DNA from 3 places in the Streptomyces sp. NPDC006385 genome. Region 2 is predicted to be linked to each of the others. Evidence: riboswitches for the same ligand, from Rfam matches in the RefSeq annotation. Region 2 holds a riboswitch; each other region holds the start of a gene.

Evidence for each region. Region 2 has a riboswitch for cyclic di-AMP ahead of ABZ078_RS06600 (transglycosylase SLT domain-containing protein). Riboswitches for the same ligand answer to the same signal wherever they lie in the genome.
Region 1: it holds a riboswitch for cyclic di-AMP, as region 2 does, so the genes downstream of both, ABZ078_RS20540 (C40 family peptidase) here and ABZ078_RS06600 (transglycosylase SLT domain-containing protein) in region 2, are expected to answer to the same signal.
Region 3: it holds a riboswitch for cyclic di-AMP, as region 2 does, so the genes downstream of both, ABZ078_RS14260 (M23 family metallopeptidase) here and ABZ078_RS06600 (transglycosylase SLT domain-containing protein) in region 2, are expected to answer to the same signal.

The regions. Positions count from the first base shown of each region.
Region 1 is NZ_JBEXQG010000024.1:109,200-117,912, forward strand. Features, by position in the region: gene ABZ078_RS20530 (ATP-dependent Clp protease proteolytic subunit) at 1-122, shown strand, start outside; gene ABZ078_RS20535 (hypothetical protein) at 130-438, shown strand; cyclic di-AMP (ydaO/yuaA leader) riboswitch at 779-988, shown strand; gene ABZ078_RS20540 (C40 family peptidase) at 992-1,465, shown strand; gene ABZ078_RS20545 (LysE family translocator) at 1,519-2,133, opposite strand; gene ABZ078_RS20550 (LysR family transcriptional regulator) at 2,224-3,147, shown strand; gene ABZ078_RS20555 (ATP-binding protein) at 3,151-3,609, opposite strand; gene ABZ078_RS20560 (helix-turn-helix transcriptional regulator) at 3,823-4,701, shown strand; gene ABZ078_RS20565 (DUF397 domain-containing protein) at 4,711-4,938, shown strand; gene ABZ078_RS20570 (8-amino-7-oxononanoate synthase) at 4,990-6,117, opposite strand; gene bioB (biotin synthase BioB) at 6,266-7,483, shown strand; gene ABZ078_RS20580 (adenosylmethionine--8-amino-7-oxononanoate transaminase) at 7,494-8,713, shown strand, end outside.
Region 2 is NZ_JBEXQG010000006.1:90,519-100,739, reverse strand. Features, by position in the region: gene ABZ078_RS06605 (HAD family hydrolase) at 193-1,023, shown strand; gene ABZ078_RS06600 (transglycosylase SLT domain-containing protein) at 1,058-1,831, opposite strand; cyclic di-AMP (ydaO/yuaA leader) riboswitch at 1,837-2,011, opposite strand; gene ABZ078_RS06595 (polyprenyl synthetase family protein) at 2,964-3,974, shown strand; gene ABZ078_RS06590 (hypothetical protein) at 4,273-4,395, shown strand; gene ABZ078_RS06585 (DUF2092 domain-containing protein) at 4,722-6,029, shown strand; gene ABZ078_RS06580 (ABC transporter ATP-binding protein) at 6,081-7,244, shown strand; gene ABZ078_RS06575 (ABC transporter permease subunit) at 7,429-8,289, shown strand; gene ABZ078_RS06570 (NAD(P)H-dependent oxidoreductase) at 8,341-8,925, opposite strand; gene ABZ078_RS06565 (amidase) at 8,998-10,221, opposite strand, start outside.
Region 3 is NZ_JBEXQG010000014.1:141,160-151,380, forward strand. Features, by position in the region: gene ABZ078_RS14225 (VOC family protein) at 1-259, shown strand, start outside; gene ABZ078_RS14230 (thymidine kinase) at 312-959, opposite strand; gene ABZ078_RS14235 (nucleotide pyrophosphatase/phosphodiesterase family protein) at 1,005-2,198, opposite strand; gene ABZ078_RS14240 (DUF5998 family protein) at 2,198-2,794, opposite strand; gene ABZ078_RS14245 (GNAT family N-acetyltransferase) at 2,858-5,701, opposite strand; gene ABZ078_RS14250 (HPr family phosphocarrier protein) at 5,881-6,162, shown strand; gene ABZ078_RS14255 (GntR family transcriptional regulator) at 6,352-7,047, opposite strand; gene ABZ078_RS14260 (M23 family metallopeptidase) at 7,236-8,021, opposite strand; cyclic di-AMP (ydaO/yuaA leader) riboswitch at 8,034-8,198, opposite strand; gene ABZ078_RS14265 (pitrilysin family protein) at 8,446-9,834, opposite strand; gene ABZ078_RS14270 (pitrilysin family protein) at 9,831-10,221, opposite strand, start outside.

The sequences.
Region 1 (8,713 bases), on a different contig from region 2:
AGGTGGCCTCCGACATCGAGCGGGACAAGATCCTCGACGCCCAGGAGGCGCTGGAGTACGGGCTGGTCGACCGGATCATCCCCAGCCGCAAGGCCACCCTCGCCCCGCCCACGGGGAGGTGACCGGTCGGTGCTCCCACCCGAGTTGCCGCCCCTGCCCGCGCTGACGCGCGCGGAGGGGGAGTTGATCGACCGTTACCTCGATGTGGTCGACCTGCTGGGCCGGATCAACCCGGCCCAGTACGGCGACACCTACCGCGGACTGCGCGCCGCCCAGGCGCTGGTGGCCAAGGCGGCCGCGCTGCGGGACGCGCTGGCGCTGATGCACCAGCGGGGTGAGACGGAGCTGCACGCGCCCACGCTGGCGCGCGCGCTGCGCGTGCTGGACGGGGAACGCCGCACGGCTCGCGTCACGGTGCCGCCGCGCTCCGACAGTTGACGACCCGTCCAGACCGATCCGGACGTCTCGGCCCTCTGACGAGCCGTCCGGATCCGCACTGAAACGGACCAAACGATGTACCCCCCATCGGTGTATCTATGTCTCCGTTTGCGCGCCCCTCCAAGTTGCGCAACGGCCGTCGACACTAAGTGGAATTGAGCGCTCCGCCGCTGGTCCGAGGCTCCTCGGACATCTGGACACCCGCCCGGACACGAGGGTGTCCACCCGAACGGGTGAGTGGTGAGCAACGCCACAAATACCCGGTTCCGTTGGGCTTTTCGTTCATCCGTGCGTCAAGATCCCTGTCTGACGACAAGCCCCCGCCACAGCGGCGGGGCGATCCGAGCGGACGCCGAGTCCTGCCGCCGCCCGGATGACCGGTCGACGGAGTGGATCGGCAGGAGTGGAGGACCCGAGCAAGACGGGTCGCCGGAGCGGACGTTCGTTCGAGCCGAGCAACCCTTGGGGTGAAGCCGCGGCAACGCGGCCGGGCAACTTCGCCAGCCCGAATCCGACAGGTCATCCTTCACAGGCGGCTGACGAAGGGTTGCGCATGACAGCGCTCAATCGTGTCCCGTCGCTCATGGCCCGGGCCGGTACGGCCTCGGCTCTCACCCTCGCCGCGGTGGGCGGCACCGTCGTCGCCCCCGGCTTCGCCTCCGAGGCGGAAGCCGCGACGCCGGCGACGAAGGCCCTCCAGATCGCGGCCTCCAAGAAGGGCTCCCCGTACAAGTGGGGTGCCACCGGGCCGCACAGGTTCGACTGCTCCGGGCTCACGCTGTACTCGTACAAGAAGGCGGGCAAGAAGCTGCCCCGTACGGCGGCCCAGCAGTACAACAAGACCCGCCACATCTCCGCGCAGAACCGCAAGGCCGGAGACCTGGTGTTCTTCCACTCGGGGTCGAACGTTTACCACGTCGGCATCTACGCCGGGAAGGGAAAGATCTGGCACTCCCCGAAGAGCGGGGATGTCGTCAGGCTGCAGAAGATCTGGACCAGGAGCGTCTGGTACGGCCGGGTCAAGTGACCTTCCCGGGGGCGGTGAGGGCGTCCTGACGCGCCGTCACCGCCCCTGGGGCCTCACAGGGCCGACAGCGGCCCCACGAGGAGCGCCAGGCCGAAGACCGTCAGTGCGGCGCCTGTGCCGACCGTGACCGCCCGGGCGGCGCGCGGCCTGCGCAGCCATCTGCCGAGCCGGTCCACCAGCAGGACGACGACCTGGAACCACACCAGCGCGATCGCGAGCACGATCAGGGCGAGCAGCAGGGTCCTGGGCAGCGCCGGAGCGCCCGCGGGCACGAACTGCGGGAGCACGCTGAGGAAGGTGAGGGACGCCTTCGGGTTGAGGGCGTTGGTCACGAAGCCCTGCCGCAGTGGTCGCGCGGTGGAATCCTCGCGCGGGTCGGCCACGTCGGTGTGCGGCTGCCGCAGCGTCCGGAGACCCAGGTACAGCACATAGCCGCCGCCCACCACCTGCAGCGCCCGCAACAGCGCCGGCACGGCGGCCAGGACCGCGGCGACTCCCACCACCGCCAGCGTCACATGGACCAGCAGCCCGGCCCCGATCCCGAGCGCACAGGCGACGCCGGCCCGGCGGGAGACGAGGGCGTTGCGTACGACGACGGTGAAGTCCGCCCCGGGCATGGCGACCAGGCCGGCGGAGACCCCGGTGAAGGCGAGGAGCTGAGCGTCCATGCCGCCAGCGTGCCGTGCGGGGGCCTTCAGTAGGTATGTCGAATATCCTGGGAAGCCCTAAAGCATTCCTTAAGGCAGACAGGGGCCCGCATGTACGACCCGACCCGCCTCGCCGCCTTGGTGGCCGTAGCGGAGGCGGGTTCGATCACCCGGGCCGCCGAACGGCTCGGCTACACCACGCCCGCGCTCTCCCAGCAGCTCGCCAAGCTGGAGCGCGAGGCGGGCACCGCTCTGCTCGTACGGCATCATCGCGGGGCGCGGCTCACGGGTGCGGGAGAGCTCCTGGTGGCGCGGGCCCGGCGGGTGCTCGACGAGCTGGAGCGGGCACGGCACGAACTGGCCCGGCTGACCGGCCTGTCGGGCGGGACCCTCCGGCTGGGCACGTTCCAGACCGCCGGCATCCATCTTCTGCCCCCGGTGCTCAGCGCCTTCCGCCGCGCGCATCCGGACGTGGAACTGACCGTCACCGACTACGAACCGTCGGCCGGTGTCACCGCGGTGGCCGCCGGTGAGGTCGATCTGGCGCTGACCCACGCCTATGAACCGGGCGCCCCGGTCCCGCTGCCGTCCTCCGTCGGCGTCGAGCCGATCCTCGAAGAGGAGCTGGTCCTGGTGTCCGCTCCGGGCCACGCCCTCACCAGCGGGACCGCCCGGCTGCCGCTGGCCGAGCTCGCCGGTCAGCCACTGATCAGCATGGCGCCGGACGCTCCGGCCCGGCGGGGCGTCGAGGCGGTGCTGGCCCGGGCCGGTGCCGCGCCCTCGGTGCTGGTACCGACGCCGGGGTACCTGCTGGTGTGCGCGCTGGCCAGTGCCGGGCTCGGGGTGGCGGTCGTACCGGAGATGGTGGCGCGGACGTCGGTCACTCCGGTCGGGGTGCGCGCGCTGGAAGGCGGAGAGCTGCGCCGTACGATCTCGGTCGCCTTCCGCGGGGACGAGGCGGCGCCGGCCGCGGATGCCTTCCGGGCGCTGCTGCGCGGCACGTTCGGGCGCGCCCGACAGCCGCGGCAGCCCTGAGGGTCACGGCTCCTGCTGTCCCACCGCCGGCACCCGCGCCGCGGGTACGGTCCACGGCAGCTCGATGGAGACCGTCTTGCCGCCCTCGCGGGTGGGCCGCACTCTGAGCTTGCCGCCGCACTCCGCGGTCAGCCAGCGGATGATGACCAGACCGCGGCCGTTGTCCTGCTGGACGGCGGCCGGCAGCCGTTTGGGGAAGCGGGGGTGGCTGTCGGTCACGCCGATGCGCAGGTGTTCGTCACGGTCGAGCTCGATGTCCACCGTGAAGGTGGGTGACTGTCCGAGGGTGTGCTGTACGGCGTTGGTGGTGAGTTCGGAGACGATCAGCCGGATGGTGTCGGCCGCTTCCGTGTCCGGTGGCAGGCCCCACTCCGCGAGGGTGGTGACCACGTACGTCCGGGCCGCGGAGACCGAGGCGGGATCGCTCGGCAGAGTGACGGATGCTTCCAGGTGATCTGCCATGGCGACGTCGTCCCTTTCCGACGGGACCGCAGTCCGACACGGAGCGGATGGTTCGAGTACGGTCCCGGACTGGTGCTTCGTCGCCAGACTGCCATTACCGCGCCCGTCAGGGGCGGCGATCCACCAAGATATGCATATATCTGTCGCTCGAAGCGGTGAACTCTGCGACGGCAGAGCGTATTTGGGCGGCTCGGTTGGAGTAAGGAGTTGCCCATGCAGCACGGTCCCGCGGTGCGCCGCCGGAAACTGGGCGCAGAACTGCGTGCGTTGCGTACCGGGGCAGGACTCACCAGTGGTGAGGCGGCCCGGCTGGTGGGCTGGCACCAGTCCAAGGTGAGCCGGATCGAGACCGGCTCCAGCGGGGTGAAACCGGCCGATGTGCGGTTACTGCTGGACGCGTACGGCGTACGGGACACCCAACTGCGCGAGTTGCTGCTGGTGTTGGCGGGCTCTGACGAGAGTGGCGGCCGGCATCACTGGTGGCACGCGTACCGCGGAGTGCTGCCGCCGACGTATCGGGACTTCATCAGCCTGGAGTCCCAGGCGAGCGCGATGCGCACGCTGGAGACCTCCGTGGTGCCCGGGCTGCTCCAGACGCCGGAGTACGCCCGGGCGGTGACCCGGGCCGCGGTGAGCGGAGTCGCCGACGAGGCCGACGCCGCCGACGAACGCCTGGACGCGCTGGTGGCGGTCCGCCTGGCCAGGCAGGACGTGCTGCACGCCGATCCGCCGTTGCGGCTGAGCGCGGTGCTCGACGAGGCGGTGCTGCGCCGGGAGATCGGCGGGCCCGAGGTGATGGCGCGGCAGCTGGGGCGGCTGAGGGAGGCGGCGCGGCTGCCGCACGTCAGGTTGCAGGTGCTGCCGTTCGCGGCCGGGGAACATATCGGCATCACCGGGCCTTTCGTTATCTTCTCATTTCCGCGCACTTCTGATCTGGATGTGGTTGTTCTCGACCACTTGACGAGTAGCCTCTATCTCGAACGGAAAGAAGACCTCCGGGCTTACGCGGAGGCCTTCAACGCCCTTCGGATCCACGCCCTTTCGCCCGAGGAATCGTTGGATTACATCGCCGCGCTGGGTGGCGGCGCGTAAGGAGGCACCATGACCGCACTGCCTCGGAACGTATCTTCCAGTACCGATCTGCTCGGTGTTCGATGGCTGCGCAGCAGCTACAGCACGGGAGCCAACAACTGCGTCGAGACGGCGCGGACGCGCTCCGGTCCCTGGACCGGGCTGCTCGCCGTGCGCGACTCCAAGGATCCGGCCGGACCCGCGCTGCTCTTCTCCCCCGAGAGCTGGGCGGGTTTCACGGCCGCGTTCCAGTCCTGACACCTTCCGACCGAATCTGACCGACCTGGCGCACGGCCGTGTCACGCCGACTCATGGTCGTGTCTCGCTGATCACCTGTACAGCGCGTTCGATCTGCCCCTCGGAGAGGTCCGCGCGAGCGGTGAGCCTCAGCCGTGAGATGCCGTCGGGAACGGAAGGAGGACGGAAGCAGCCCACGGCGAGTCCCGCCGCACGGCAGTCGGCCGCCCACGCGACGGCCTCCTCCGGGGACGGCGCGCGCACGGAGACGACCGCGGCGTCCGGACGTACGGCTTCCAGACCCGCGGTCGTCAGCCGGGTGTGCAGGTCGCCCGCCACCGTGCGGGCCCGCGCGGCACGCTCCGGCTCACGGCGCAGCAGTCTCAGTGCCGCGAGGGCCGCGCCCGCCGCCGCGGGGGCGAGGCCCGTGTCGAAGATGAACGTCCGGGCCGCGTTGACCAGGTGGTCGATGACCCGGGCGGGGCCGAGCACGGCACCGCCCTGGCTGCCGAGCGACTTGGACAGCGTGACCGTCACGACGACGTCGGCGGCGCCCGCGAGTCCCGCCGCGTGCGGGGCGCCGCGGCCGCCGTCGCCGAGCACGCCGAGGCCGTGCGCGTCGTCGACGACCAGCCCGGCGTCGTGTTCCCGGCACGCGTCGGCGAGCCCGTCCAGCGGGGCGGCGTCGCCGTCGACCGAGAAGACGGTGTCGGACACGACGACCCCGGGGCCGTCGTGCGTCCGCAGCGCCTTGCGCACCGCGTCCGGCTCGGCGTGTGCGACGACCTGGGTCGCGCCGCGGGCCAGTCGGCAGCCGTCGATCAGCGAGGCGTGGTTGCCCGCGTCGGAGACGATCAGGGAGCCGTGCGGGGCCAGCGCGGTGACCGCGGCGAGGTTGGCCGCGTAGCCGGAGGAGAAGACCAGCGCCGCCTCGGAGCCGCAGAAGTCGGCCAGCTCGCGTTCCAGCTCGGCGTGCAGCTCCGTCGTGCCGGTGACGAGCCGGGAACCGGTCGCGCCGCCGCCCCACGTCCGCGCCGCCCGCGCCGCGCCCTCGACGACCTCGGGGTGGTGGGCCAGGCCCAGGTAGTCGTTGCTCGCGAGGTCGAGCAGCGGGGAGTCGGCGGGGCGGGGGCGCAACGTCCGTACGAGTCCGGCGCGGCGGCGCAGCTCCGCCTGCTCGTCGATCCAGCCGAACGCCATGGGTCCTCCGGGGCTTTTGTAGGTAGCGGACAGACACTAGCGGCAGGACCGGTGACCCATGGTGTGGCAATACCCACACCTCGAACGGCGTGTGTTGTGTGATCCCTACCTTGGCCCGAAGCGGTTCCGTAGGACAGGATCAGTCCCCATGGACCTGCTGAACACGCTGGTGGACAAGGGGCTTCGGCGCGAGCTGCCGACCCGCGAGGAAGCGCTGGCCGTCCTCGCCACTTCCGACGACGACCTGCTCGATGTGGTGGCCGCGGCCGGAAAGGTGCGCCGCCACTGGTTCGGCCGACGGGTGAAGCTCAACTATCTCGTCAACCTCAAGTCGGGCCTGTGCCCGGAGGACTGCTCCTACTGCTCCCAGCGGCTCGGCTCCACCGCCGGCATCCTCAAGTACACCTGGCTCAAGCCGGATCAGGCCTCCGAGGCAGCGGCCGCCGGATTGGCGGGAGGTGCCAAGCGGGTCTGCCTGGTGGCGTCCGGGCGCGGTCCGACCGACCGTGACGTGGACCGGGTCTCCGAGACCATCAAGGCGATCAAGGACCAGAACGAGGGCGTCGAGGTGTGCGCCTGTCTCGGTCTGCTCTCCGACGGTCAGGCGGAGCGGCTGCGCGAGGCGGGCGCGGACGCGTACAACCACAACCTCAACACGTCGGAGTCCACCTACGGGGACATCACCACCACGCACACCTACGCCGACCGCGTCGACACCGTGCGGAAGGCGCACGCGGCGGGCCTGTCCGCCTGCTCCGGCCTGATCGCCGGCATGGGCGAGAGCGACGAGGACCTGGTCGACGTCGTCTACTCGCTGCGCGAGCTGGACCCGGACTCGGTACCGGTCAACTTCCTGATCCCGTTCGAGGGCACCCCGCTGGGCAAGGAGTGGAACCTCACCCCGCAGCGCTGCCTGCGGATCCTGGCGATGGTGCGCTTCGTGTGCCCGGACGTCGAGGTGCGGATCGCGGGTGGCCGCGAGGTCCATCTGCGCACGATGCAGCCGCTCGCCCTGCACCTGGCCAACTCGATCTTCCTCGGTGACTACCTCACCAGCGAGGGCCAGGCGGGCAAGGCCGACCTGGAGATGATCGCGGACGCCGGGTTCGAGGTGGAGGGCACCGACCAGGTGACGCTGCCTGAACACCGGGCGACGGCCGGGGCCGGGTGCGGCTCGCACGCGAGCGCGGGCTGCGGGTCCCAGGAGAGCGCCGGGTGCGGATCGCAGGACAGCGCCGGGTGTGGGTCGCACGAGGGGGGTGGGGTGTGCGGTACGGCCGCTGCCGCGCCGGCCGGTGAGCCGCGCACCGACCTGGTCGCCGTACGCCGCCGGGGCGCCGGAACGGACCTCGCGCCCAATGCCTGACCCGCACCCCATGCCCGACCTGACCGTGCCCGAACTGCTCGACCTCGACCGACGGCACGTCTGGCATCCGTACGGCCCCATGCCCGGCCGCGTCGAGCCACTCGTCGTGGGGTCGGCGAGCGGCGTGCGGCTCAGGCTCGCGGACGGCTCGGGCGAGCTGGTCGACGGCATGTCGTCCTGGTGGTCGGCGATCCACGGCTACAACCACCCGGTGCTCAACGAGGCCGCGCGCGAGCAGCTGTCGCGCATGAGCCATGTGATGTTCGGCGGGCTCACGCACGAGCCCGCCGTACGCCTGGCGAAGCTCCTTGTCGACATGTCACCCGACGGCCTGGAGCATGTCTTCCTCGCCGACTCCGGATCGGTGTCGGTGGAGGTCGCGGTCAAGATGTGCCTGCAGTACTGGCGTTCGCTGGGCCGTCCCGGCAAGCAGCGGCTGCTGACCTGGCGCGGCGGCTACCACGGCGACACCTGGCAGCCGATGTCGGTGTGCGACCCCGAGGGCGGGATGCACGAGCTGTGGACCGGGGTGCTCCAGCGCCAGGTGTTCGCGGACCCGCCGCCGGCGGAGTACGAGGAGTCGTACGCGGACCGTCTGCGCTCCCTGATCGAGCGGCACGCGCACGAACTGGCCGCCGTGATCGTCGAGCCGGTCGTGCAGGGCGCGGGCGGGATGCGGTTCCACTCCCCCGCGTATCTGCGGGTGCTGCGGGAGGCGTGCGACGCGCACGACGTACTGCTGGTGTTCGACGAGATCGCGACCGGGTTCGGGCGCACGGGCGCGCTGTTCGCGGCGGACCACGCGGCGGTGACGCCGGACGTGATGTGCCTGGGCAAGGCGCTGACCGGCGGCTACATGACGATGGCGGCGACCCTGTGCACGGCGCGTGTGGCCGACGGGATCTCGCGGGGCGAGGTGCCGGTGCTGGCGCACGGCCCGACCTTCATGGGCAATCCGCTGGCGGCCGCGGTCGCGTGCGCCTCGATCGAGCTGCTGCTCGGCCAGGACTGGCCGGCCGAGGTCCGGCGGATCGAGACGGGACTGCGGGAGGGGCTGTCTCCCGCGGCGGACATTCCGGGTGTGAAGGACGTACGGGTCCTCGGCGCCATCGGGGTCGTCCAGCTGGACCACCCTGTCGACATGCGGGCGGCGACGGCGGCGGCCGTGCGCGAGGGCGTGTGGCTGCGGCCGTTCCGCGACCTCGTCTACACGATGCCGCCGTACGTCAC
Region 2 (10,221 bases):
CCCCGTCAGGAGCCGGCGACCACCACGTGGGGGTGAAATCGCAAGAAAAGGAAGGAAGTTGTCGTGTCGGAACAGAACCGGAAACGGAACGGGAAGCGGCGGCGCAACCGGAACAGGTGTCAACACATGTGAACACAGCAGCCGTCCGGTTCGCGTCGAGTCGATGGGGCGTCCTGTCCGTATTCTCTGATCATGGCCGCACCTATCGCATATTCACTCATCGCCACTGACCTCGACGGGACCCTGCTCCGAGGCGACGACACGCTCTCGGACCGGTCCATCGACGCGCTCGCGCTGGTGGCGGCGGCCGGTGCCCAGCACCTCGTCGTGACGGGACGGCCGGCGCCCAGAGTGCGGCCGCTCCTCGACGTCCTGGGCAGCGCGGGCCTGGCGGTGTGCGGGCAGGGCGCGCAGTTGTACGACGCCGGCGCGGACCGCCTGCTGTGGTCCATCACCCTGGACCGGGAGTTGGCCGAGACCGCGCTCGGCAAGATCGAGGCCGAGGTGGGGCAGGTGTACGCGGCCGTCGACCAGGACGGCGTCGACGGGCTCACACTCATCGAACCCGGATACCTGATGCCCCACCCCACCCTGCCGGCCGTACGGGTCCGGCACCGCGACGACCTGTGGTGCGAGCCGATCAGCAAGGTGCTGCTGCGCCATCCGACCCTCTCGGACGACGAGTTGGCGGCGACTGCGCGCGCGGTGGTCGGTTCTCTCGCCACCGTCACCATGTCGGGGCCCGGGACCGTCGAACTCCAGCCATGCGGCATCACCAAGGCGACCGGTCTCGCGCTCGCCGCCGACCATCTCGGCCTCGGCGCGCACGAGACCGTCGCCTTCGGTGACATGCCCAACGACATCCCCATGTTCGACTGGGCCGCCCACGGTGTCGCCATGGCCAACGCGCACCCCGAACTCAAGGCGGTCGCCGACGAGATCACCCTCTCGAACGAGGACGACGGCATCGCCGTCGTCCTCGAGAGACTGTTCGCGGGCAGCCTGGCCGACTTCGCTCAGTAGGGGCCGGTCCGAGCCCGGACGGCCCGTTCCTCGTCTAGTAGGGGCCGTTCACGTTGTCGATCGAGCCGTACCGCGCGGCCGCGTAGTTGCACGCGGCCGTGATGTTCGCGACCGGGTCGAAGGGGTCGTACACCGTGCCCGGCACGTGGTACGCCGCGAAGGTCGGGTCGATGACCTGGAGGAGCCCCTTGGAGGGGGTGCCCGCCACGGCGTTGGAGTCCCAGTTGTTGATGGCGGCCGGGTTGCCGGACGACTCGCGCATGATGTTGCGGTAAATGCCGTCGTACGAACCGGGAATTCCCTTTTGCGCCATGATGTCCAGCGCCTCGCGAATCCAGCCGTCGAGCGTGTTCGGGTACGTCTTCGCGGAAGCCTGGGTGGCGCGAGCGACGCTGGACTTCTTGGCGGGCGCGGACGCCTTGTCGGCCGTCTTGCTCGGTGTGCTCGGCGTCTTCGTGGCCCGCACCTTCAGGTCGAGGCCCGGGTGGATCAGCCGGGGGTTGTCGCCGATGGCCTCGCGGTTGTCCTTGTAGAGCTGTCGCCAGCCGCCCTGCGCGTCGTACCTGTCCGCGATGCCGTAGAGCGTGTCGCCCTTTTTCGTCGTATACGTGAGGGACTTGGCCTTCGCCGCGGACGGCGCGGACTGCGGTGCGGTCTGCAGGGCGGCGGGCGCCTTTGCCGGTTGTGCGGCGTTGGCGTTGGTCGCGCTCAGGAGCGGGAGGGCGAGAGCGGCGGTGCCGGTTCCGGCTGCGACGACGCGTCGGGTGAGCGGGTTGGTGCGGGGGCGGCGGTGCTTGCCTCGGGGCATGACGCTGTTCCTCTCCGGCGCCTACGAGGTGAGCTGTCGGGTTCGGGCGGGAGATGCCCGGCCGCGTCGCCATGCGACGGCGCGACTTCACCCCTAGCCGGTCCCGTGCGCCATCGAGGCGTCGGGTCCGGCGACTTACCTGGGTCCCCCGCTCCTGCCGTGCGTGAGTGAGTACGTCGGTGGCTGGTTCGGGCGGCGGCAGGATTCGGCGTCCGCCCGACTGAGCGGGAACGTATGCGAGAGCACATGTCCGAAACAAGTGCCATGGTCATCTGTCATGCGGGTTGAACATGGTCGGGTGCGTATAAGGCGCTTGATCCTTTGCGGTCGCCAAGTCTCAACTTGCGTTTGCCGCAAGGAGAGCCGGGGGTGTGCGTGGCCAGGTGGATGGCGGTGCGTGCGTGACTCAACTCACTGGCATCCACAGAAGTGGCAAAACGGGCAATGACTCCAACTCGCCTTTAATTGCCCGCCCATGAAGTCCGTTTTTCCCGTGTCCAGCGGAAAAGGGGGTCTTCGTTCTGACTTCGGGTGGCGCGGTCGGATGGGCCAGTCCTGCCTCAATGTCCAGCTCGTCTGGCTCACTTCGCGCTCGAAACAGTGCCCGGCGCGGACGGAACCTCGGATGCGGTGCCCGTCGTTGTCATGGCAATCGTCCGTGGGTGTGTCCTGCTGTGGGTACCCGAGGGGCGCTGGTACGGGGTCGCCCCGTCGGAGTCGTCGTAGGGGAGGGGGGTGTGCGGATGCGCGTGAGGGTGGATCCCGTCAAGGTGGTGGGCCCCGAGCGCCGTGCGGTGCGGTCGGCGCGCCGCTGTCGCCCAGGCGGCCCAGCCGGCCCAGGCTGCGGAGGTGGCGGACGTGGCGGCAGTGCTCCAAGGCGGCATGTCCATGGCAAGGTCGGGCCTCGGCTGCCTGGTTCGGACTCGGGTGGCTACTTACCTATAAGTAGATAGATGTCCGGCCTTATCAGGTGATCAGAAACATACGGCTCCTGATCCGATACAGCCCGTGGTGGACGGGTGGGCGGCATCGGTGATCGAAACGTGACCGGATACGCTGACTTGAGTGATGGCAGCGACCTATCGACAAACCGTGTAACCGCCAGTAGACACCAGCAGACAGGAGACCCCTCGTGACCGTCGTCGGGCCGTTCGGGCTGAGCGTGCGGGACCAGGCTCTGGAAGCCGATGTCCAGGCCGGAATGGCGGCTGTCGAGGAGGGACTGCTCGAAGCCACCAAAAGTGAGGTCCCCTTCATCACCGAGGCCGCCCAGCATCTGGTGCGGGCGGGCGGAAAGCGGTTCCGGCCGTTGCTCGTGATGCTCACCGCCCAGTTCGGCGATCCTTATGCGCCGGGGGTCGTGCCGTCGGCGGTGGTCGTGGAGCTGACTCATCTGGCGACGCTGTACCACGACGACGTGATGGACGAGGCCACGGTGCGGCGGGGTGTCGACAGCGCGAACACCCGCTGGGGGAACTCCGTCGCCGTTCTGACCGGGGACTTCCTGTTCGCGCGCGCCTCGCACATCCTGGCCGACCTCGGGCCCGAGGCGGTGCGGGTGCAGGCCGAGGCGTTCGAGCGGCTGGTCACGGGGCAGATCCTGGAGACGGCGGGGCCGCAGGACGGGCGGGATCCGGTCGAGCACTACCTGGATGTACTGAGCGGGAAGACCGGGTCGCTGGTGGCGGTGTCGTGCCGGTTCGGGGCGATGATGTCGGGCGCCGACGAGACGGTCGTCGATGTGCTGACCCAGTACGGGGAGCGGCTCGGGGTCGCCTTCCAGCTGGCGGATGACGTGCTGGACATCGCGAGCGACTCCCATGAGTCCGGCAAGACGCCCGGTACGGATCTTCGGGAGGGGATTCCGACCCTGCCGGTCCTGCGGCTGCGGGAGCGGGCCGAGCGGCTGGGGCTGGCGGAGGACGTCGCGCTGTGCGAGCTGCTGGACTCCGACCTCAGTGACGACGCGCGGCATGCGGAGGCTCTGGCCGCGTTGCGGGAGCACCCGGCGCTGGAGCAGGCACGGCGGGACACGGTGCGGTATGCGGAGGAGGCGCGGGCCGCGTTGGCTCCGTTGCCGGATGTGGATGCCAAGGCCGCGCTGATGGAGTTGTGCGACGCCGTGGTGCATCGGGCGGGGTAGGGGGCTCGCCCCCCGGCGACCTTGCCCGGTCCTGCCAGTCCTTGCCCGGTCCTGCCAGTCCTTGCCCGGTCCTGCCAGTCCTTGCCAGTCCTGCCAGTCCTTGCCAGCTCTGCCAGTCCCTGCCCGGTCCCCCTGAAGGGGGTCCGTCCCTTCGCCCTCGCCAGTGGCTGCCGCCCCTGGACCCACGCGTCGGGGCCGGCCCGGAAGCGGCTGTCGATGTGTGTGACTCGCCACGTGTCTGGATTCAGTGCACATTGGGGCCGCATCGAAGACGCGGCCTGAAGGCCACTCAGCCCGGTTGACGCCACACACGGCCTGCTCGTCGGCACCGCACGAGATCGTGCGGCTGAACACCGTCGGCGGCGTCGCCCCGACCGGCTCCGGCACGGCACGGCACCACCTCCTGGGCCTGCAGGGCTGACGGGCTTGCGCGAGCGGCTGATCGGCTTCGGGAAACGTCTGATCCGCGCGGTGGCGTGGCGTGCATCGCGGCGTCTTCCCCGCCGACCCCTACGGGTTGGGGGAGACCCAGCCTTCGTGTGTCATACCGCAGGTGTACGCGGAGTTGGCTCCGAAGGTTGACGAATCTCCCTGGCCGATTTGGTCAGATGGAAACCACGGACATCACCACTCCTCACCGATTCGGGTGAGAATGGCGGCTCAGGGGTGGACCAGCGCGGGGTCGTAAGACTCTCGGGCGGGGAGAAGAGACGGGCAGCCGCCGCCGACGACGGAGGTAAGGCACACATGGCACCGTACGCATCCGACGACAGTACGACCGCCGACGAGGTCGACGACTTGCGCGCAGGGCGGCGCAAGGCCGCGCGGTACATCGTTCCCGTCACCGTCGTGGGAGTCGCGGCGGCGACCATCGGGCTGGTCCCGGCGATCGCCGACTCCGGCGACCCGGACCTGCCGAAGATCACCGCGCAGCAACTCATCGAGAAAATCGCGAAGTCGGACGTACAGCGGTTGTCCGGCACCGTGAAGATCAGCACCGATCTGGGCCTGCCCGACCTCGGTGGCCTGGAGTCGAGCCTCACCTCCGGCGCCATGGGGTCGGGGTCCGGTGACGGATCGTCCGCCGACCCCTCGGCCAAGCTCACCGAGCTCGTCTCCGGCACGCACACGCTGCGTGTCGCCGTCGACGGGCCGGATCGGCAGAAGCTCTCCCTGCTGGAGAACGCCTCGGAGTACAGCCTCATCCACAACGGCAAGGACGTCTGGGGCTACGACAGCAAGTCGAACGAGGTCTTCCACGGCACCGCCGACGAGCCCCAGGCTCACAAGGAGCACTCGGAGCGGTTCGAGCGGTCGCAAGAGGTCCCGGCCACGCCCAAGGACCTCACCGAGGAGGCCCTGAAGGCGGTCGACGACACCACGTCCGTCACCGTCGACGGCACCGCCCAGGTCGCGGGTCGCGACGCGTACCGGCTGCTCATCAAGCCGAAGCAGTCCGGGACCACGGTCGGCGCGATAACTGTCGCCGTGGACGCCAAGACGGGAATGCCGCTGAAGTTCACGCTGACCCCGTCGAGCGGCGGTTCGGCAGTGGTCGACGCGGGCTTCACCCAGGTCAGCTTCGCCAAGCCGGCCGCCTCCACCTTTGACTTCACCCCGCCCAAGGGCGCCAAGGTCACCGAGGAGAGCGATCTGGAAGGGGCGGGCGGTGAGCACGGCGCCCCGAAGTCCGAGGACGAGTTCCGCAAGGAGTTCGGCAAAGAGTTCGGCAAGGAGTTCGGCAAGGAGTTCGGCGGCTCGAAGGCCGAGGGCAAGCCCGGCAAGGCGTCCGACGGCCCTGAGGTCATCGGCGAGGGCTGGAACTCCGTGGCCGTCTTCGACACCGGTGGCGAGGGCGTTCCCTCCGGCGCCGAGGTCGGCGGCGACATGGGTGGCTTCCTCGACTCCCTGGGCGACAAGGTCAGCGGCAAGTTCGGTTCGGGCACGGTCTTCAAGACCCGGCTGATCAACGCCCTGATCACAGACGACGGCAAGGTCTACGTGGGTGCGGTCGACAAGAACGCGCTCGTGAAGGCGGCCGACTCGAGTAAGTGACTCGGGCTGATCGCCGTACGCGCGCCATGAACCGAGGAGCCTGAGGAGCCGATGGAGGAACTGCCCGCTGCGGAGACCGACGAGGTCGATCGGGCCGGCCATGGCCACGAGGCCGACGAGGCCGACGAGGCCGAGCGGATCGCTCCGGCCGCGCAGGCCCCGTCGATCGCTGAGGCCCAGCAGGCCGAGCAGGCTCATCGGATCGCTCGGGCCGAGCAGGTCGGTCAGGTCGGTCAGGTCGGTCAGGTCGTTCAGGTCGAGCAAGGCGACCAGGGCGCCGACCTCGGCGCGGTGATCGCCACTCGCGGGCTCACCAAGCGCTACCGCGGCGGGCAGCTCGCCGTGGACGGTCTTGATCTGACCGTCCCGGCGGGCAGTGTCTTCGGCTTCCTCGGGCCGAACGGCTCCGGCAAGACCACCACCATCCGCATGCTGATGGGCCTCATCGAGCCGACCTCGGGTACCGCGCGTCTGCTCGGGCAGCCCATGCCCCGAGCCGCTCGCGCCGTACTGCCACACGTCGGCGCGCTCATCGAGGGACCCGCCCTGTACGGCTTCCTCTCCGGCCGGGACAACCTCATCCGCTACGACTCCGCCGACCCGACCGCCGATCCGCGTACCCGGCGCGATCGGGTCGCGGCCGCGCTGGACCGGGTGGGCCTGGCGGCCGCCGCGGGCAAGAAGGCCAAGGCGTACTCGCTCGGCATGAAACAGCGTCTGGGGCTCGCGGCCGCGTTGCTCCAGCCGCGCAGACTCCTCGTCCTGGACGAGCCGACCAACGGTCTCGATCCGCAGGGCATGCGGGAAATCCGTTCGCTGATCCGCGAGTTGGCCTCCGACGGCACGACCGTCTTCCTCTCCTCCCACCTCCTCGACGAGATCGAGCAGGTGTGCACGCACGCGGCGGTGATGGCGCAGGGCAGGCTGATCACCCAGGGGGCGGTGGCGGAGCTGGCGGCCGGGATGCGCGGCCGGCTCCTCGTGACCACGCCCGACACCGCGGACGCGGCACGGGTACTGAAGGAGCAGGGCGCCGGTGATGTCGTCATCGAGGACGACAGGGTGACCGCCGAGCCACCCGACCGCGATCTCGCCGAGCTCAACGCCGCGCTGGTGGCCGCGGGCGTCCGTGTCCGCGGCTTCGGCGTCGAACGGGCCTCTCTTGAGGACGCGTTCGTGGCACTCACGGGGGAGGGGTTCGATGTCGCGGGCTGAAGCAATCCGTGAACCTGGTCCGCCGGACCGCGACTCGAGCTCATCGAGACGCGACTCCAGCCCGTCGGACCCCAGTCCGTCGAGCCGCAACTCCGGTGCGCTGAGCCGAGAACCCAGTGCGTCGAGTCGCGAGCCCAAGCCGTCGAGCCGTGAACCCAGCCCGCTGATCCGTGGGGCGAGCCCGTTGAGCCGTAAGCCCAGCCCCTTGTGGACCTTCGGTCTTCTCCGCAGCGAACTGCTCACGACCTTCCGGCGCTGGCGCACCCTCGCGCTGCTCGCTGTCCTGGCGGGCGTGCCGATTCTGGTCGGGATCGCCGTGAAGATCGAGACCAGTGACGGTGGATCGATGGGAGGCGGCGGTCCGCAGGGCGGTGGCCCGGCGTTCATCTCGCAGATCACCAACAACGGCCTGTTCCTGGTCTTCACCGCCCTGGCCGCGACGCTCCCGTTCTTCCTGCCGATGGCGATCGGCGTCATAGCGGGCGACGCGATAGCGGGCGAGGCGAACGCGGGCACCCTCCGCTATCTCCTCGTCGCCCCCGCCGGCCGCACTCGCCTGCTCCTCATCAAGTACGCGACCACGATGACGTTCTGCCTGGTGGCCACCCTCGTGGTCGCGGTCTCGGCACTCACGGTCGGGGCGCTGCTTTTCCCACTCGGCGACCTGACGACCATCTCCGGCACGCGGATCAGCTTCGCGGAAGGGCTGGGCAGAGCCCTGCTGATCGCCCTGGTCGTCGCCGCGTCACTCATAGGCATGGCGGCGCTCGGCCTATTCGTCTCGACGCTGACCAACAGTGGCATCGCGGCGATGGCGACGACCGTCGGCCTGTTGATCACCGTCCAGATCCTCGACCAGATCCCCCAGCTCCACGCGATCCAGCCGTACTTCTTCTCCCACTACTGGCTGTCCTTCGCCGACCTCATGCGCGATCCCGTCTACTGGGACGACCTGGTCAAGAACCTCGGCGTGCAGGCCCTCTACGCGGCGGTGTTCGGTTCCGCTGCGTGGGCGAGGTTCACGGCGAAGGACATCACGGCCTAGTTCATCGAAAGGACGTCACGGCTCAGCTCATCGAGTGGGTTCCATTCGGCTTCAGTCGGTCTCGTACGGGAACCGGGCGAGCGGGGCCTCCTGGGCGAAGAACGTCTTCGCGCGGGCGAGGGCCTCGGCGTCGTTCAGCACGTCACCGGGCTTGCTGCCGTTGCCGAGCAGCACCCCGCCGAAGCGCATGCCCATGTACGCGGCGGAGTTGTTGAGCGTGCCGACCAGCGGGTCGGCGACCTCCCGCTCCTCGTGCGCGAGCGCGGTGACGCCCCACAGCGTGCGCCCGGCCATCGTCGCCTTGAAGTCGAGTTCGGGGGTGCGCAGCCAGCCCGACCAGTAGTCGAGGTAGCGCTTGACGTGGGCGGACACCGAGTACCAGTACAGGGGCGAGGCGATCACGACGTCCGTCGCCGCGAGCGTCGCGTCGAGCAGCAGCGCCACGTTGCCCTCCGTCGGGCGCACGTGGTCGCTGTCGTGCCGCAGGTCCTCGAAGTCGGGCAGCGGATGCGCGGCCAGGTCGATCCAGTGCTGTTCGACAGCCTCGGGCAACTGCTCGGCGGCCCTGCGGGCCAGCAACTCGGTGTTGCCGTCGGAACGGCTGCTGCCGAGGACGAACAGGAAGCGGCGGGTCATGGGTCCCCCAAACAGTCGGCCCGGTACCACGGGGCCACATTGGTCGGCGTACGACAATTAATCGCACGTGCATTATATGCGTGCGCATGGAGATGTCCAGGGTCCGGTGTGTCGCTCGGCCACTCCCGCCACTTCGATCAGCAGTGGTTCCGCCCCATGTGCCGCCACCAACTGGAGTCCGACCGGACACCCGTCCGGCCCGAGCCCTGCCGGAATGCTGATAGCCGGGTGCCCGCTCAGGTTGAAAGCCCAGGTGAGGGCGGTGGAGTACCGGTCTCCCGGGCCCTCGTGGCCGTGCGGCGGGGTCGGGACGGTCGGTGTCAACAGCAGATCGGTGTCGGCGAAGAGGGCGGCCAGGCGGCTGTCGTTCGCGGTTCGGATGCGGTGAGCGGGGGCGGGGGTGGTGGCGGGGATGGGGATGGGGGTGGGTGCAGGCTCGGCGTTCGGGGTCCGCAGGGCGAGCCATGCGGGGGCCGGGTCGACGAGGTGGACGGGGGCGCCCGGGCGCACGAGCCGTATCCCGCCGGCCTCGGCGAGCCGTACGGCCGCGGAGTGGGCGACGGAGACGATGTCCGGGTCGGGGGAGTCGAAGCCGAGGTCGGGGGACCATATGGCGGTTGGTGGGGCGTATTCGCTTGCTGGGGCGTCGTGGGTGCCGGGTGGGTCGCCGTGGGGGTCGGCGGGTCCGTGACGTTCGCAGGGCGGCCCGTCGGCATCCGGCCCCGCGCCCCGCGCCGCTGCCGGGTGCGCTCCCGGCCCCGCGCCCCGAGGAGCCCTCGACAACACCTCCCAGTACGCCGCCACGTCCCCCACGCACCGCGCCAGCACCCCCGGCGCCATGAGCCCTGTACGGTCGGTCGACGGGAACCGCCCGTTGGTCACCTTCAGCCCGACGACCCCGCACCACGCCGCCGGAATCCGTACTGACCCGGCCCCGTCGCTCCCGGTCGCGAGCGGCACGAGCCCCGCCGCCACCGCCGCCGCGGAACCCGCGGAGGAGCCGCCCGGCGTACGGTCGGGACGCCAGGGGTTGACCGTACGGCCGTGTCGGCCAAGCCCCCAGGTCTGCCAGGGAGTTCCCGGCCCGGGAACGGACGTCGCCCCCACCGCCACACACCCCGCCGCGATCAGCGGACCCGCGGTGCGCAGCCCATGCCTCCCCTTGACCGCGATCGGGACACCGGCCAACGGCAGCCGTTCACCCGCGGCGACACGAGCGTCCACCTCGCCGGCCCGTTCGAGTGACTCCTCGTCCCATACCTCGATGAAGGCGCACAGGACGGGGTCGGCGTGCCG
Region 3 (10,221 bases), on a different contig from region 2:
CGACTCCGACCACGTCACCCTGCGCATCGACGGCCGCCCGGTCGCCGACATCCACGGCGTCGGCAACGCCCTGCCCCGCGACCGGGGCCCGCACTGGATGACGTACTTCGACGTCGCCGACACGGACGAGACGCTGGCCCGGATCGTCGAGCTCGGCGGCCATGTGCTCCGGCCGGCCGAGGACAGCGCCCATGGGCGCGTGGCAACGGTGTCGGACCCGGAGGGGGCCCGGTTCTCCCTGATCCAGACGCCGCGCTGACGGCGCCCGGTCCGAGCCGCCCTCGTGATCGGCTGCCGGACGCCTGCCCCGCTCAGACCGGCTGCACCGGCAGGACGTCGGGGGACAGCGCCGCCGCGCGGGCGCTGGCCGCCGTCATGCGGCGCCGGTGATGGCGGCGGCACAGCACCTCGTAGCCGACGGCGTCCGCCTGGTTCACATCGCCGACGACCACCTGGGCGCCCTCGACGACCATCTCGCCGCCTATCGTGCGGGCGTTGTGCGTGGCGCGGGCACCGCACCAGCACAGGGCCTCGACCTGCAGCACCTCGACCCGGTCGGCGAGTTCCACCAGGCGCTGGGAGCCGGGGAACAGCTTGCTGCGGAAGTCGGTCGTGATGCCGAAGGCGTAGACGTCCAGGCCCAGGTCGTCGACCACGCGCGCGAGTTGGTCGATCTGGTCCGGGGCGAGGAACTGGGCCTCGTCGGCGATGACGTAGTCCGCGCGGCCGCCCTGGGAGAGGTGGTCGACGAGGTACCCGTACAGGTCCGTCCCGTCCTCGACCTCGACCGCGTCCGTGACCAGGCCGAGCCGCGAGGACAGCTTGCCCTCGCCGGCGCGGTCGTCACGCGTGAAGATCATGCCCTGCAAGCCACGCGCCGAACGGTTGTGCTCGATCTGGAGAGCCAGCGTCGACTTCCCGCAGTCCATCGTTCCGGAGAAGAACACCAGCTCGGGCATGTCGAGTTGAGCACCTTTCGGCGGCGAGGAGGACTGAAGGAGGTGTCAGGAGCGTACTTCGAGCAGCGGGACCAACTGCTCGGCGGGGGTCATCGAACCGTGGTTGCCGACCATGGCCGACTCATTCGGCTCTCGCTCGGACGCGATGATCAGGACGTCGTCGCGCGCGGCCGCGACCACGTCCCCGATGCGGTCGTACACCCGTTCGTCGATCTGCGGCCCGAACCAGCCCGCCGCGACCGCCTCGTCCCGGGAGGCCACCCAGAACTGCTCGCCGAGCACCTCGCGCCAGCAGGTCAGGACGTCCTGCGCGGCGCCCGGCACCGCGTAGACGTGCCGCGCCCGGCCCTCGCCGCCGAGCAGGGCGACACCGGCGCGCAGCTCCCAGTCCTCGTCGAAGTCGATGCGGTGGTCTTCGTCGAAGGGCACGTCGATCATGCCGTGGTCGGCGGTGACGTAGAGCGCGCTGCGCGGCGGCAGTTGCTCGGCCAGGCGCTGGACGAGCCGGTCGACGTACATGAGCTGGCCGCGCCAGGTGTCCGAGTCGACGCCGAAGCGGTGGCCGGCGCCGTCCAGCTCGGCGTAGTAGGTGTACACCAAGGAACGGTCGCCCGCGGCCAGTTGCTCGGCCGCGAGGTCCATGCGTTCCTCACCGGTCAGCCGTCCGAGGAACGTTCCGCCGCTGAGCGCGACCTTGGTCAGCGGGGTGTTCTCGAAGGCGGGTGACGACACCTGGGCCGCGTGCACGCCCGCCCGATGTGCCAGCTCGAACACCGTGGGATACGGCTGCCAGACGCGCGGCGACGTCCACGGGTTCCAGCGCAGCTGGTTCATCAGCTCGCCGGTCTCGGGGTTGCGCACCGTGTAGCCGGGCAGGCCGTGCGCGCCCGGCGGCAGGCCCGTGCCGACCGAGGCGAGGGAGGTCGCGGTGGTCGCCGGGTAGCCGGCGGTGATCGGGCGCCCGGTGCCGCCGCGCGAGCTGCTCAGCAGCGAGGTCATGAACGGCGCGTCCTCGGGGTGCGCCCTGAGCTGCTGCCAGCCGAGGCCGTCGATGAGGAACACGCAGTTCCGGTCGGCGGCGGTCAGCTCCGGGATGGCGGCGGTCATGTTCGGTACGGCCATGCCCGCGGCCAGCGTGGGCAGCAGATCGGCGAGCGAGCCGCTGCCGTACTCGGGGAGCGGCGCGGACTCGACGGCGAGGGGCTCCGGATGCGGATCCCAGGCGGTGGACTGTGCCATCAGCGGGTGAGGTCCGCGGTCGCCTCGGAGAGCGCCTGGGCGAAGGCGAGCGCCTGGCGCACCGTCTCCGGGCCGTCACCGGCCTCGCTGACGCGCAGGCTGAGGTCGTCCGCCGTCGAACTGCCCGTGTAGCCGTGGTCGGCCTCGCAGTTGGGGTCGCCGCAGGCGGCGGGCTCCAGGTCGATGCGAGAGACGGCGCCCCAGCCGATGGTCAGCACGACCTCGCGGGGCAGGGTGCCCGGGGTGTACTGCTCGGGGTTGGCGACCACGCGGCTGACGACGACCGACGAGATCCGGTCGAGCTTCACGGACTCCGTGGACGTCGTGGCGTACGGCGTCGGGGAGGTGGTGTCGGCGGCCTGCTCGTCGGTGTGGCTGACGATGAAGCGGTTGCCGGTGAGGACGAGCACGGTCACGTGCCGCCGCACCTCGTTCTGGTCGAACGTCGTCTCCTGATGGACCAGGAACGACCGGATGGGCTCGCCGCCCACGGCGGCCTCCACCGCCTCGGCCACGAGGGCCGGGTAGTAGCCGCTGCGTTCGATCGCCGCACGCAGCCCCTGGGTCGTCGTACTGGTCTTGGCCATGACGTCCATCCTACGGGGGCGCACTGACTGCGAGGCACCGCTCACGGCAGTCCCTGTGCCGACTGTGCCGACTCAGTACACGGGGAGTGTCCGCGGGCCGAGATCGTCGCGGGCGGGGGGCGGGGCGAGGCGTACGGAGGCGCCGAGCACGCTCAGGCCGTGCGTGGCGACGACGACCGGTTCCAGGGTGACCGCGACGACCTCGGGATGGTCGTCGACGAGCCGCGAGACCCGCAGCAGCAGCTCCTCCAGGGCAGGGGTGTCGACGGGTGCGGAGCCGCGCCAGCCGAAGAGGAGCGGTGCGGTCCGGATCGAGCGGACGATCGAGGTCGCCTCGCGGTCGGTGACCGGGATCAGCCGGTGCGCCATGTCCCCGAGCAACTGCGAGGGGGCTCCGGCGAGCCCGAAGGACAGCACGGCACCGGCGGCCGGGTCGATCACGGCCCGTACGACGGTGTCGACGCCGCGCGGTGCCATCCGCTGCACGACCGGCCGCAGCTCCTCCGGCTTTCCGAACAGCGCGGTCAACTCGGCGTACGCCCGCCGCAGTTGCTCCTCGTCGGCGAGATCGAGCCGTACGCCGCCCAGGTCGGCGCGGTGCCGCAGGTGCGGGGCCGTGGCCTTGAGGGCGACGGGGTAGCCGAGGGCGCGGGCCGCGTCGGCGGCGGCTTCGGGGGTGGGCGCGTGCAGGGCGCGGTGCACATGGACGCCGTACTTCCCGAGCAGGTCACACGTCTCGTCGGTGCCGAGCGTGAGCCCCTGCCCGCGCGCGAGCAGCCCGTCGATCAGCCGGGCGGCCCCCTTCTCGTCGATGTCCTCGTACTCGGGCACCTTCCCGGGGTCGGCCGCCTCGCGGCGCCACTGGGAGTACTTGACGACTTCGGCGAGCGCCCGGACGGCACGCTCGGCGGCGGGGTAGGCGGGGATGAGGCGGGGGGTCTCGGAGGTGTCCGACTTGTCGGGCGGCGTCTCGGCCAGGAAGTCCAGGGGGCGGAAGGGGTGGGTCCGGCCTGTGGCGCCGGGTGCCGTCGTGCCCGCCTGTGGTGCGGTGCTGGCCGCCGCCGACAGTGCCTCCGCGAGTCCTCCGAGCTCCACGTGCACCACCAGCACCGGCTTGCCCGGCACCCGCTCGGCCGCCGACCTCAGCGCCTCCGCCAGCTCCGCGTCTCCGGGTGAGACCTCCCCGATGGCCGGAATCGCCGTCACCACCACCGCGTCGCAGGTGTCGTCCGCCAAGGCGCGCGCCAAGGCCGCCCGGAAGTCCTCCGCCGACGCCCCCGTCGTCAGATCCAGCGGCGGCAACGGCCGCAGCCCCTCGGACAGGCACGCGTCGTACGTCAGCAGCCCCAGCGACTCGGAGTTCCCCAGGATCGCCACCCGCGGCCCGGCCGGCAGTGGCTGCCGGGCGAGCAGCAGCCCCGCGTCCACCAGCTCGGTGATCGTGTCCACCCGGATCACGCCGGCCTGCCGCAGCAGCGCGGACACCGTGGCGTGCGGCAACCGCGTGGCCCGCACCGCGTGCCCCTGCGGCGCCGCGCCGCCGTGCCGCGCGCCCTGCACCACGACCAACGGCTTGGCAGCCGCCGTACGCCGGGCGAGGCGGGTGAACTTGCGTGGGTTGCCGATGGACTCCAGGTACATCAGGACGACGTCGGTGTCCGGGTCGTCGTACCAGTACTGGAGGACGTCGTTGCCGGACACGTCGGCCCGGTTGCCGGACGAGACGAAGGTCGACACGCCTGTGACGCCGGTGACCCCGCCGCCGCGTCGGTACAGCCGGGACAGCAGCGCGATCCCGATGGCACCGGACTGAGCGAACAGCCCGATCCGGCCCGGGCGGGGCATCTCGGGGGCCAGCGAGGCGTTCAGCCGTACGTCGGCCGAGGTGTTGATGATCCCGAAGGCGTTCGGGCCGATGATGCGCATGCCGTACGCGCGCGCGTGCCGGACGAGTGCGCGCTGGCGCTCGCGCCCGTCGGGCCCGCTCTCGGCGTACCCGGCGGAGACCACGACCAGCCCCTGCACGCCGTGCTCACCGCACTCGGTGACCACCTCGGGGACGTACTCGGCGGGCACGGCGACCACGGCGAGGTCGACCGGCCCGTCGATGTCCCGCACGGAGCGGTGGGCCGGCACCCCGTCGAGTTCCTTGAGGTCCTCCGGGAACGCCTTGTTCACGGCATACAGCCGCCCCGTGTACCCGGCGTCCTTGATATTGCCCAGGACGCTGCGGCCCACCCCGCCGGGCGTGCGGCCGGTGCCGATGACGGCGACGGAGCCGGGCACCAGCAGCCGCTGCACGGACCGCGCCTCGGCGCGCTGCTCGCGCGCGTACTGCACGGCGAGCGAGCGGTCCGTCGGCTCCAGGTCGAACTCCAGGCGTACGACGCCGTCCTCGAAGCTGCGCTTCTGGGTGTAGCCGGCGTCCGTGAACACCTTGATCATCTTGGTGTTGGCGGGCAGCACCTCCGCGGCGAACCGGCGGATCCCGCGCTCGCGCGCGACGGCGCCGATGTGCTCCAGCAGGGCGGAGGCGACGCCGCGCCCCTGGTGGGCGTCCTGGACCAGGAAGGCGACCTCGGCCTCGTCGGCGGGTGCCGACGCGGGCATTCCGTCGGCGCCGATCCGGTCGTAGCGTACGGTTGCGATGAACTCGCCGCCCACCGTGGCCGCGAGTCCCACCCGGTCCACAAAGTCGTGGTGCGTGAAGCGGTGGACGTCCTTGGCGGACAGTCGCGGGTAGGGCGCGAAGAAGCGGTAGTACTTCGACTCGTCCGACACCTGCTCGTAGAAGCTGACCAGGCGCTCGGCGTCATCAACGGTGATGGGGCGGATGCGCGCGGTGCCGCCGTCGCGCAGCACCACGTCGGCTTCCCAGTGGGCGGGGTACTCGTGCCGGTCCGACGAGGTCTGCATGGGCCCCAGAGTACGGCTCGCGTATGACAACGGCGCGAGGCAGTCTGTGGAGGACGTACGTCGGGTCGAGGCCGCGACCCGACGGTCACCGAAGGAGGGGCGTTCCGTCCCCTCCCGACGTGCTTCACGCGTGTGGGAAACTGGTCTAGACAACCCTGAACACCGAAGGGCAGCAACACATGGCTGAGCGCCGCGTCAACGTCGGCTGGGCCGAGGGCCTTCACGCCCGCCCCGCCTCCATCTTCGTCCGAGCCGCCACGGCCACAGGCGTCCCGGTGACGATCGCCAAGGCCGACGGCAACCCCGTCAACGCGGCCTCCATGCTGGCCGTTCTGGGCCTGGGCGCCCAGGGCGGCGAGGAGATCGTCCTCGCCTCCGACGCCGAGGGTGCGGACGCCGCCCTCGACCGTCTGGCGAAGCTGGTCTCCGAGGGCCTTGAGGAGCTTCCCGAGACGGTCTGAACGACCTGAGCGGGTCTTCGCAGCAAGCGGTGAAGCCGCGTCCGCCTTTCCGGCGGGCGCGGCTTCGCTGTTTCAGGGCAGGCGCCGCGTTTTCCAGGCGGGCACTTGAGAGAATTAATGGCACACCCGGAAAAGGGCAGCGGAAATTCCGCACCCCCGAATATCCCCCCTTTGTATACGGCGCTCCTGTTAATGTCGCAGACTCGGCATGTTTACGGGATGTTGCGAATTCCTCACACGCTCCCCGCGATCACCACCGGGACCGAACCGCAGCCGGTGCGCGGAGATGGCGCGCTCGGTGTGCAGCGCCGTGATCGACCGGGCGCGCTCGCCGTCACCGCGCGCCACGGCGTCCACGATCGCGCCGTGCTCGGTCCAGGACTCCACGGGATCGACCGGCGGCTCCACGGCGTACATCCAGGCGATCTTGTGGCGCAGCTGGGTCAGCGTCGAGGTCAGGGCGGGGCTGCCGGATGCCTGGGCCAGCGTCTCGTGGAACCAGCCGCCCAGGGAGCGCAGATCCTCGCTGTTCCCTCTCCTGGCCCGCTCCTGGCCAAGCCTGACCAGGCCGCGCAGCACCTTGAGATGGGCCTCGGTGCGCCGCTGGGCGGCCCGCGAGGCGCCGAGCGGCTCCAGCAGGGTGCGCATCTCCAGCAGGTCGGCGGCCTCCTGCTCGGTCGGTTCGGCGACGCACGCGCCCGCGTGCCGCCGGGTCACCACGAATCCCTCCGCCTCCAGGGTGCGCAGCGCCTCCCGCACGGGGACGCGGGAGACGCCGTAGCGGCGTGCGAGGAGTTCCTCGGTGAGCCGGCTGCCGCGCTCGTGGACACCGGCGACGATGTCGTCCCGGATCGCGGTGCATACCGAGTGCGCCGGAATACGCATGACCGACCTCCGCCTTAATCCCCGTGAAACGTCGACGAATGACGTGTGCTGAGTGACTCTATTGCAACCGGCCGGAATTTCCGACGGCGGGCCGGAATCCATGGATATTTTTTGGACAGCCGATCGTCACGGAAACGCCGAAAGCCCCGGCTCGGTGAGCCGGGGCTTCGGGGAGCGCGGTGGGACCGTCAGATGTCGACGCCGTGCGAGCGCAGGTAGGCGACGGGATCGATGTCGGATCCGTACTCCGCCGTGGTGCGGGCCTCGAAGTGCAGGTGCGGTCCGGTGACGTTGCCGGTGGCGCCGGACACGCCTATCTGCTGGCCCGGCGTGACCGTCTGCCCCACCGAGACCCCGATGGACGACAGGTGCCCGTACTGCGTGTACGTACCGTCGTTCATCTTGATCACGATGTTGTTGCCGTACGCCCCGCCCCAGCCGGCCTCCACGACCGTGCCGGAGCCGACCGCGTGCACGGGGGTGCCGCTGGCGGCGTGGAAGTCGACGCCGGTGTGGCTGCCGGAGGACCAGACGGCGCCGCCGGACTTGTAGCCGGTGGAGACGTACGAGCCGGAGATCGGGGCGACGTAGGACAGCAGGCGCTTGCGCTCGGCCTCGCGGGCGGCACGCTCCTTGGCCTCGCGCTCCTCCTTGGCCTTCTCCGCCGCCTTCTTGCGGGCGGCCTCCTCGGCCGCCTTCTTCGCGGCGGCGGCCTCCCTGGCCGCCTGCTCCTGCGCGTCGGCCTGGGCGTCGATCTGCTCGACGATCGAGTTGTCGACGGTGATGGCGGGGATGAGGCCGGTCTGCTCCGCGGCCGGTTCGGCCGCGAGCGCGGGGGCGGCCAGGGTGCCCATGACGCCGGTGGCGGTGAGTGCGGCGACGCCGGCCGCACGGGCGGTGGTGCGCTCGAACCGGCTGGGCCGACGGTGCTTGCCGGTGGGGCGGTTCTTCCCGGTGGCGCAGGTGAACGCCATGTAGTGGCTGGTCCTTTCCTTCCCTCTCGCCTACCGGGTTAGCTGACGGGTTCGGAGCAGGAAGGTCTCCTACGGATGCCCTCGCGGCTCGCGCGGGCGTCCGATTCACCCCAGGGACGTGAGTGGGTCCCCGGCTCCCCTGGCTCGCGCCGTACGGGGACTCGGCGATGGCTGTCCGGTGCCGCGGGTGCGGCGCACTGCCTGACGGACAGCCCGGAAGACGCTAAGCGGGACAACTTTCCATCCCCAAACCGATCGTGGCTTTTGTAGCGCATCCCACAGGGCAGACAGGCAACCTCTCCCGCAATTCGGGCATAAGGGGGCCCTGGTGACTGTGTCGTCACCAGGGCCCCCTACGCGCGCGGCCGCTGCCCGGCGCCGTTCCCGTCCTCTGCTCGACCTCTCCTCGGCCTCTGCTCGGCCTCTACTCGGCTGCCACGACGGTGACTTCGCCGATACCGAGGGCCTCGACCGGCTCCCGGATCTGCGCCGCGTCTCCCACGAGGATCGTCACCAGACGGTCCACCGGGAAGGCGCTCACGGCCGCGGCGGTGGCCTCGACGGTGCCGGTCGCGGCGAGCTGCCGGTACAGCGTCGCCTGGTAGTCGTCGGGCAGGTTCTGCTCGACCTGGTCGGCCAGCGTGCTCGCCACGGCGGCGGCGGTCTCGTACTTCAGCGGCGCCACCCCGACGAGGTTCTGCACGGCGAAGTCCCGCTCGGCGTCGGTGAGCCCCTCGGCGGCGACCCCGCGCAGGACCTTCCACAGGTCGTCCAGCGCCGGACCGGTGTTCGGGGTGTCGACGGAGCCGCTGATGGCGAGCATCGCCGCGCCCGTGCCGTCCGGGGCCGAGCGCAGGACTTGCGCGAAGGCGCGCACGCCGTAGGTGTAGCCCTTCTCCTCGCGCAGGACCTTGTCCAGGCGGGAGGTGAGGGTGCCGCCCAGGCAGTACGTGCCGAGCACCTGCGCCGGCCACACGCGGTCGTGCCGGTCGGGGCCGAGGCGGCCGATCAGCAGCTGGGTCTGGACCGCCCCGGGGCGGTCCACGATGACGACGCGGCCGGTGTCGTCGGCGGTCACCGCCGGGACGGGCCGGGTCTCGGCCGTGGAGCCGGTCCAGGCGCCGAGGGTGTCGCCGAGCAGGGCGTCGAGGTCGACGCCGGTGAGGTCGCCGACGACCACGGCGGTGGAGGTGGCGGGGCGCACGTGCCGCTCGTAGAAGGCGCGTACGGCCGAGGAGTCGATGCCGGCGACCGTGTCCTCGGTGCCCTGGCGCGGACGGGACATGCGCGAGGTCGCCGGGAACAGCTCCTTGGAGAGCTCCTTGGCGGCACGGCGCGAGGGGTTGGCCAGCTCGTGCGGGATCTCGTCGAGCCGGTTGCGGACCAGGCGCTCGACCTCGGCGTCGGCGAACGCGGGCGCCCGGAGCGCGTCGGCGAGCAGCGCCAGCGCCTTGGGCAGACGGGAGACCGGCACTTCGAGGCTGACGCGGACGCCGGGGTGGTCGGCGTAGGCGTCGAGCGTGGCGCCACAGCGCTCCAGCTCGGCGGCGAACTCCTCGGCGGTGTGCTTGTCGGTGCCCTCGGAGAAGGCGCGCGCCATGATCGTGGCGATGCCGTCGAGGCCCTTCGGCTCGGCGTCCAGGGGCGTGTCCAGGAGCACCTCGACGGCGACGACCTGCTGGCCGGGGCGGTGGCAGCGCAGGACCGTCAGGCCGTTGTCCAGCTCACCGCGCTCGGGCGCCGGGAACGCCCAGGGCCGGGCCTCGCCGGCCTGGGGCTGCGGGTGGAACTCCATGCTGGCGAGCTCGGTCACTGCGCCGACTCCTCGTTCTCGTCGGTGGTCCCGGCGGGTGCGGTCCCGTCGGTGGCGGCGGCTTGAAGGTCCTCGGCCTCGCCGGCGACCGGCTCGTACACGAGCACGGCGCGGTTGTCCGGGCGCAGACGGGCCTTGGCGACCGCCTGGACCTCCTCGGCGGTGACGTCGAGGACGCGCTGCACGGCGGTGAACGCGAGCTGCGGGTCACCGAACAGGACGGCGTAGCGGCACAGTTCGTCGGCGCGGCCCGCGACCGTGCCGAGCCGGTCCAGCCACTCGCGCTCCAGCTGAGCCTGGGCGCGCTCCATCTCCTCGGCGGTGGGGCCCTCCGCGGCGAAGCGGGCGAGCTCCTCGTCGACGGCCGCCTCGATGACCGGCACCTCG